One region of the Streptomyces fagopyri genome, then DNA from elsewhere that is predicted to be linked to it. Evidence: riboswitches for the same ligand, from Rfam matches in the RefSeq annotation. Region 1 holds a riboswitch; the other holds the start of a gene.
The links. A riboswitch is a leader RNA that binds a small molecule or an ion and turns the genes downstream of it on or off. The one in region 1 is predicted to bind cobalamin.
Positions count from the first base shown of each region.

Region 2: it holds a riboswitch for cobalamin, as region 1 does, so the genes downstream of both, GFH48_RS14670 (ribonucleoside-diphosphate reductase subunit alpha) here and metE (5-methyltetrahydropteroyltriglutamate--homocysteine S-methyltransferase) in region 1, are expected to answer to the same signal.

Region 1 covers NZ_CP045643.1:8,679,827-8,684,033, reverse strand. The annotation lists gene scpA (methylmalonyl-CoA mutase) at 1-135, shown strand, start outside; gene meaB (methylmalonyl Co-A mutase-associated GTPase MeaB) at 141-1,127, shown strand; cobalamin riboswitch at 1,305-1,525, shown strand; gene metE (5-methyltetrahydropteroyltriglutamate--homocysteine S-methyltransferase) at 1,689-4,013, shown strand.
Region 2 covers NZ_CP045643.1:3,444,222-3,448,428, reverse strand. The annotation lists gene GFH48_RS14675 (ribonucleotide-diphosphate reductase subunit beta) at 1-102, opposite strand, end outside; gene GFH48_RS14670 (ribonucleoside-diphosphate reductase subunit alpha) at 102-2,519, opposite strand; cobalamin riboswitch at 2,649-2,773, opposite strand; gene GFH48_RS14665 (GNAT family N-acetyltransferase) at 2,836-3,354, opposite strand; gene mctP (monocarboxylate uptake permease MctP) at 3,466-4,207, opposite strand, start outside.

The sequences.
Region 1 (4,207 bases):
GGGGTGATTCCGCCTCAGGACGTGCCGACCCTGCTGGAGATGGGCGCGGCGGCCGTCTTCCCGCCGGGCACGGTGATCCCGGACGCGGCGTACGACCTGGTGGAACGGCTGGCCACCGGTCTCGGACACGGCTGAGGCCCATGGCGATCGACCTCGACTCCTATGTGAAGGGCGTGCTCGACGGGAAGCGTGCGTATATCGCACGGGCCATCACCCTCGTCGAGTCGACCCGGGCCGACCACCGTCCCCTGGCGCAGGCCCTGCTGACCCAGTTGCTGCCACACGGCGGCAGGGCCCGGCGCATCGGCATCACCGGAGTGCCCGGTGTGGGCAAGTCGACCTTCATCGACGCCCTCGGCACGATGCTCACCTCGCTCGGGCACCGGGTCGCGGTGCTCGCCGTCGACCCCTCGTCGAGCCGTACGGGCGGTTCGATCCTGGGTGACAAGACCCGTATGGAGCGTCTGGCGGTGGACCCCGCCGCCTTCGTACGTCCCTCCCCCACCGCGGGCACCCTCGGCGGGGTGGCGAAGGCGACGCGCGAGTCGATGGTGGTGATGGAGGCCGCGGGCTACGACGTGATCCTGGTGGAGACGGTCGGCGTCGGCCAGTCGGAGACCGCGGTGGCGAACATGGTCGACTCCTTCCTGCTGCTCACGCTGGCCCGCACCGGCGACCAGTTGCAGGGCATCAAGAAGGGGGTCCTGGAGCTCGCGGACGTGATCACCGTGAACAAGGCGGACGGACCGCACGAGCGCGACGCGCGTTCCGCGGCACGGGAGTTGGCGGGCGCCCTTCGTCTGATGCACCCGGTGGACGCGGCCTGGACTCCCCCCGTGCTGAGTTGCAGCGCCCGCGAGTCGACCGGCCTGGACACCGTCTGGGAACGTCTCGAACAGCACCGCGTCCTGCTGGACTCGACCGGCCGCCTCACCGCCAAACGCCGCGACCAGCAGGTCGACTGGACCTGGACGATGGTCCGCGACGAGCTCCTCGGCCGGCTGCACGCGGATCCTGCGGTACGAGCCCTCACGCCCGCCCTCGAACAGCAGGTCAGGGACGGGGATGTGACGGCCACGCTGGCGGCGGAGCGCATCCTGGGCGTGTTCGGCGGCGCGGTGAACTGACCCGGCGCCGCACGGCCCGTCCACGACGGGACCCGGCACCGTGTCCCCGAGGCGGACACGGCGCCCGCCCGTGCGGGCCCCTGGTCACGCCCTGCCGGGGAGCGGGCACCGCGGCCGGTGTCCCATGTCACCGTCCGCGATGTGAGCCGCTCCCTCCACGGGACCGCGTCGCACCCTAGGGTGGTCGGTGCAGCTGGTTCGCCCCGTCCGCCAGGCGGGATGCGTCGTAAGAGGGAACCCGGTGGGAATCCGGGACTGCCCCGCAGCGGTGAGTGGGAACGAACGCCGTCATACGCACTGGGTCCGACCGGGTCCGGGAAGCGACGGCCAGTAGGTGGACGCCCTTCGGGGAATCCGTGCCCGCGAGTCCGAAGACCTGCCCGTTGCCCGCGCGCGACCGTTCGCGCGCGGACATCCCGGTGACCTCGTGGGCGGGTCGGCGTACATACCGGCGGACGGCCGCGCCTCGCGGCGCGGGCGGATCCCGGCCGGTTCGTCACCCCTTCGCGCTCACGTCCCGTCGCCGGGATCTCAGGGAGACATCTCGCGAAGGAGATTTCCGTGACAGCCAAGCCCGCAGCCGCGGCAGCACGGGCCACCGTGTACGGCTACCCCCGCCAAGGTCCGGACCGTGAGCTGAAGAAGGCGATCGAGGGCTACTGGAAGGGCCGGACCACCGCCGACGCCCTCCGGGAGACCGCCTCCGGACTGCGCCGGTCGAACTGGCGGGACCTGGCGGAGTCCGGCATCCACGAGGTGCCCACCGGCGACTTCTCGTACTACGACCACGTCCTCGACACCAGTGTCATGGTCGGTGCCGTCCCCGAGCGGCACCGCAAGGCCGTCGAAGCCGACCCGCTCGACGGGTACTTCGCGATGGCGCGCGGCACCCAGGACGTGGCGCCGCTGGAGATGACCAAGTGGTTCGACACCAACTATCACTACCTGGTGCCGGAGTTGGGTCCGGACACGGTGTTCAGGACGGACTCCGCCCAGCAGGTCGGGCAACTCAGGGAGGCGATCGCCCTCGGTCTCGCGGCCCGGCCGGTCCTCGTCGGTCCGGTCACCTATCTCCTGCTGGCCAAGCCGGCCCCCGGGGTCGCCGCGGACTTCGAGCCGCTGACCCTGCTGGACCGGCTGCTGCCCGTGTACGCCGAGGTGCTCGCCGACCTGCGCGCGGCGGGAGCCGACTGGGTGCAGCTCGACGAGCCCGCCCTAGTCCAGGACCGTACGCAGGCCGAACTCGACGCCACCGCACGTGCCTACCGCGGTCTCGGCACGCTGACCGACCGGCCGAAGCTGCTGATCGCCTCCTACTTCGACCGGCTCGGCGACGCGCTGCCCGTCCTGGCCAAGGCGCCGGTGGACGGTCTCGCCATGGACTTCACCGGCGCGGCGGCCGCCAACCTCGACGCCCTGGCCGCCGTCGGCGGACTACCCGGAAAGCGCCTGGTGGCCGGCGTGGTCGACGGCCGCAACATCTGGGTCGCCGACCTGGAGAGGTCGCTCGGCACCCTCGGCACCCTGCTCGGGCTCGCCGGCCGGGTGGACGTCTCCGCCTCCTGCTCGCTCGTGCACGTTCCGCTCGACGCGTCCGTCGAGCGGGACATCGACCCGCAGATCCTGCGCTGGCTCGCCTTCGCCCGCCAGAAGACGGCGGAGATCTCCGTCCTCGCCAGGGGCCTCGCCCGGGGAACCGACACCATCGCCGCCGAACTGGCCGCCAACCGGGCCGACCTCGCGTCCCGTGCGGCCTCCGCGATCACCCGTGACAGCGCCGTACGGGCCAGGACGGCCGCGGTCACCGACGCCGACGGCCACCGCTCCCTGCCGTACGCAGAGCGGGCCGGCGCCCAGCGCGCCCGCCTCGGTCTGCCGCTGCTGCCGACCACCACCATCGGGTCGTTCCCGCAGACCGCGCGCGTGCGCACGGCCCGCGCCGACCTGCGGAGCCGCCGGATCGACGTCGACGGGTACGAGGAGCGCGTCAGGAACGAGATCCGACAGGTGATCTCCTTCCAGGAGGAGGCCGGTCTCGACGTACTGGTGCACGGCGAACCCGAACGCAACGACATGGTGCAGTACTTCGCCGAACAGCTGACGGGTTACCTCGCCACGCGGCACGGGTGGGTCCAGTCGTACGGCACCCGCTACGTCCGCCCGCCGGTCCTGGCCGGCGACATCTCACGGCCCGGACCGATGACCGTGCGCTGGACGACGTACGCCCAGTCGCTCACCGCCAGGCCGGTCAAGGGGATGCTCACCGGACCGGTGACCATGCTCGCGTGGTCCTTCGTCCGTGACGACCAGCCCCTTGGCGACACCGCCCGCCAGGTCGCCCTGGCCCTGCGCGACGAGGTCGACGACCTGGAGGCGGCCGGGACCCCGGTCATCCAGGTCGACGAACCCGCGCTGCGCGAGACACTGCCCCTGCGCGCCGCCGACCGCCCCGCCTACCTGGACTGGGCCACCGAGGCGTTCCGGCTCACCACCGGCGGCGTCCGGCCGGACACCCAGATCCACACCCACATGTGCTACGCGGAGTTCGGCGACATCGTGCAGGCCATCGACGACCTCGACGCGGACGTCATCAGCCTGGAGGCGGCCCGGTCCCACATGCAGGTCGCCCGCGAACTCGCCGGTCACGGCTATCCGCGTGAGGCCGGACCCGGTGTGTACGACATCCACTCACCCCGCGTACCGAGCGCACAGGAGGCCGCGGAACTGCTGCGTACCGGCCTGGAGGCGATCCCGCCCGAGCGGCTGTGGGTCAATCCCGACTGCGGCCTGAAGACCCGTGCCTGGCCGGAGGTGCGGGCGGCACTGGAGAACCTGGTGGCGGCCGCCCGTGAGGTCCGGGGCGACCTGGCACCGCCGGTCTCCTGAGACCGGCGTGGCCGGGGCGGACCACCGGCTCGGTCCGCCCCGGCCACGTCCGCCGCTCCCGCGGGCGGTCGTCCGCGAGCGCCGGTCCCCACCGGCCCGTTCACGAACCGGCCGGTCCCCACCGGCCCGTTCACGAACCGGTGTCGAGGGCGCGGGGCCGCTGCTCGACGGTCGTGACCTCGCCGCGCCGGGTG
Region 2 (4,207 bases), 5.2 Mb from region 1:
GGCGTCCCGGTAGCGCTCGTAGAAGTCCGGGTAGCGCATGGGACGCAGGGTGAGTTCGAAGCCCGGGTCGAGCAGGTTCTTCTCGCTGTTCGGGGTGGACATCACTGACAGGCCTCGCAGGACTCGGGGTTCTCAAGGGAGCAGGCGACGGCGTCGGGGTCGGCGACCTGCTGGAGGGGGATGGTGTTCTCGGGCCTCGCCTGCGCCTGGGCGGCGCGAGCGATGCGGGTCGCCGGACGCGAGCGCAGGTAGTACGTCGTCTTCAGGCCGGACTTCCAGGCGTACGCGTACATCGAGGAGAGCTTGCCGATGGTCGGCGTCTCCAGGAACAGGTTCAGCGACTGGGCCTGGTCCAGGAACGGGGTGCGGGCCGCGGCCATGTCGATGAGACCGCGCTGCGGGATCTCCCACGCCGTGCGGTACAGGTCGCGGACCTCCCGCGGGACCCAGGTGAAGCCCTGCACCGAGCCACCCGACTCGCGCAGCGCCTCCCGGGTCTGCGCGTCCCACATGCCGAGCTTCTTCAGCTCGGCCACCAGGTAGGAGTTGACCTGGAGGAACTCACCGGACAGCGTCTCGCGCTTGAAGAGGTTGGAGACCTGCGGCTCGATGCACTCGTACACGCCCGCGATGGACGCGATCGTCGCGGTGGGCGCGATGGCGAGCAGGAGCGAGTTGCGCATGCCGACCGCGGCGACGCGCTCGCGCAGCGCCGCCCAGCGCTCCGGCCAGTTCAGCTCGACGTCGAAGTGGTCGGGGTGCAGCACACCGCGGGCGGTGCGGGTCTTCTCCCAGGCCGGCAGCGGGCCGCTCCGCTCGGCCAGGTCGGCGGAGGCCTCGTAGGCGGCGAGCATGACGCGCTCGGCGATACGGGTGGACAGCGCGCGGGCGGCGGGCGAGTCGAAGGGCAGCCGCAGCTTGAAGAAGACGTCCTGGAGACCCATCGCGCCGAGGCCGACCGGGCGCCACTTCGCGTTCGACCGGCCCGCCTGCTCGGTCGGATAGAAGTTGATGTCGACGACGCGGTCGAGGAAGGTGACGGCGGTGCGGACCGTCTCGTCCAGCCGTTCCCAGTCGATGTCGCCGGCCGCCGTGTCGACGAACGCGCCGAGGTTGACCGAGCCGAGGTTGCAGACGGCCGTCTCCCCGTCGTCCGTGACCTCCAGGATCTCGGTGCACAGGTTCGAGGAGTGCACGGTGTGGCCCGGCTCCGCCGTCTGGTTGGCCGTGCGGTTGGCGGCGTCCTTGAAGGTCATCCAGCCGTTGCCGGTCTGCGCCAGGGTGCGCATCATGCGCCCGTAGAGGTCGCGGGCCGGGATGGTCTTCTTCGCCAGGCCCTTCGCCTCCGCCGCGCGGTAGGCCGCGTCGAACTCGGCGCCCCACAGGTCGACCAGCTCGGGCACCTCGGAGGGCGAGAAGAGGGACCACGGCGCGTCGCTGTCGACCCGGCGCATGAACTCGTCCGGGATCCAGTGCGCCAGGTTCAGGTTGTGCGTACGGCGGGCGTCCTCACCGGTGTTGTCCCGCAGCTCCAGGAACTCCTCGATGTCGGAGTGCCAGGTCTCCAGGTAGACCGCGGCGGCGCCCTTGCGCCGGCCGCCCTGGTTCACCGCGGCGACCGACGCGTCGAGGGTCTTCAGGAACGGGACGATGCCGTTGGAGTGCCCGTTCGTGCCCCGGATCAGCGAACCGCGCGAGCGGATGCGGGAGTAGGACAGGCCGATGCCGCCCGCGTGCTTCGACAGGCGCGCGACCTGGTGGTAGCGGTCGTAGATGGAGTCCAGCTCGTCCAGCGGGGAGTCGAGGAGGTAGCAGGACGACATCTGGGGGTGCCGCGTACCGGAGTTGAAGAGCGTGGGGGAGGAGGGGAGGTAGTCCAGGCGGCTCATCAGGCCGTAGAGCGCGGCCACTTCGTCGACGGACCGGGCCGTGTCGTCCTCCGCGAGGCCGGACGCCACCCGGAGCATGAAGTGCTGGGGGGTCTCGACGACCTTGCGGGTGATCGGGTGCCGGAGCAGGTAGCGGCTGTGCAGGGTACGCAGGCCGAAGTAGCCGAAGCGGTCGTCGCCCGCGGTGTCGATCAGCGCGTCCAGGCGGGCCGCGTGCAGGTCGACGAAGTCGGCCGTGCGGTCGGCGATCAGGCCCTCGCGCCGGCCCGTGGTGATGGACTCGGAGAACGTCGTGACGCCCTGCGAGGCGGCCTCCTCGGCGATGCCGACCGTCAGCAGCCTGGCGGCCAGCCGCGAGTACACGGGGTCCTCGGAGATGAGGCCCGCGGCCGCCTCGGTGGCCAGCTCGCGCAGCTCCGCCTCGTCCGCGTGCGTGGACCGGCCGCGCAGCGCGGCGGCGGCGACCCGGCCGGGGTCGGCGCCGGGGAGGTCGGCGGTGAAGTCGGTCAAGGTACGCAGCAACGTGGTACCGGGACCGTCCGTCTCCACCGGGGCCCGCTGCGCGGACTCCGCTTCCACCGGGGCCCGCTGGGCGGAAACTGAAACCGGGTCGGCTGGCGCGATGGTCACTTGGGGCACTCCCTCGCTCGGCACGGGGCCTGGCGGAGGGCAGCGGGACACGCGACTCCGTGACGGGTACGCGTGCGTCCACCGGCCCATTCCACGAGGCTCGGACGTCGTAGGCGCCCGGGCCGGCCGGCCCGGGGCACGCTGTCGGCAGGTCCTCGGACTGAAGCCAGTGCGCGAATGCGCACAAGTACACCGTTGCGGGACAGTTCCGGATTCGCACCGGATTCCCCTGCGACGACAGCGAGCATGAGCATACATCTAGTGCCGGGCTGAGGAAGCACCACCACATGTTGTGCCGTGTCGGCTTGGGAGCGCGCTACGGAGTGTGGCTGAGGGCCAACTCGTAGGTGAGGAGGAGGATGTCGTCGAGGTGCGGAACCGGGTTCCAGTCGCGCTCCGGAGCGCGGGTGAAGCCGAGGCGCTCGTAGAGCCGGTGGGCGGTGCGCATGGTGCGCTGGGTGGACAGCACCACGCGCGTACAGCCCCCGGTGGCCCGTGCGCGGTCGACGCAGGCGCCCACGAGAGCGGTGCCCGCACCCCGGCCGCGGGCCTCGCGCGCGACGGCGAGCATCCGGATCTCGGCCTCACCGGGCCCCGCGACGTCGGCCATGGGGCCGCCCCGCGGGACGAAGGTCACGGCGCCGAGTATCCGTTCGCCCTCGACCGCGACGAGCACCTCGGCCGCGGCGGCCCGCCTCGCGACGTCCCGCAGCGCTCCGAGATACGGGTCGCTCTCCCCGTAGTCGAGCAGCCCGTCCCCGAGATAGGCCCGCACGGTGATCTCGCCGACGCCGGGGTACTCCCGCGGCCGCGCCGGCCTGATGACGATGTCCATGCGGAGAGTGTGCGGCAGACGTACGGCGACGGGCCGCCGGATTTCTCTCCGGCGGCCCGCCGCGTGTGCCGCTGTCGTGCGCCCGGTCCGGCCGCTCCCGCCGGGCGGGGCCTAGTGGCCCGCCTCCGCGGTGGCGGGCGGCAGTTCGACCTTGACTCCCGGGTCGCCGGCGTCCGCCGTGTAGTCCTGCGGTGACGTCTCGTCCACGCCGTCCGGGGCCTTGAAGGCGCGCAGGACGAAGGTGAGGACGACGGAGACCACCACGTTCATGACGAACGCCGTCAGGCCGAGGTAGCCGATCTCCCCGATCCCGGGGATCTCCTTCGAGCTGCCGCCGAAGTGCTTCTGTGTCGGCGAGGCGACCCCGTAGGCGGCGAGCGTGCCGTAGAGCATGCCGACCGCCCAGCCCCCGAGCAGCGCCCAGCGGTGGAACCAGCGCGTGAACAGACCGCCGACCAGCGCCGGGAAGGTCTGCAGGATCCAGATGCCGCCCAGGAGCTGGAAGTTGATGGCGACCGTCTTGTCCATCGTCAGGACGAAGACCAGCGCGCCCACCTTCACCAGGAGCGAGACCAGCTTGGAGACCTTCGTCTCCTGCTGCGGGGTCGCGTCCGGCTTGATGAAGTCCTTGTAGATGTTGCGGGTGAAGAGGTTCGCGGCCGCGATGGACATGATGGCCGCGGGGACGAGGGCTCCGATGCCGATCGCCGCGAAGGCCACACCGGCGAACCAGTCCGGGAACATGTCCTCGAAGAGCTGCGGGATGGCGAGCTGGCCGTTGGTGACCTTCACCCCGGCGGCGATCGCCATGAAACCGAGCAGGGCGAGCAGGCCCAGCATCAGGGAGTAGAGG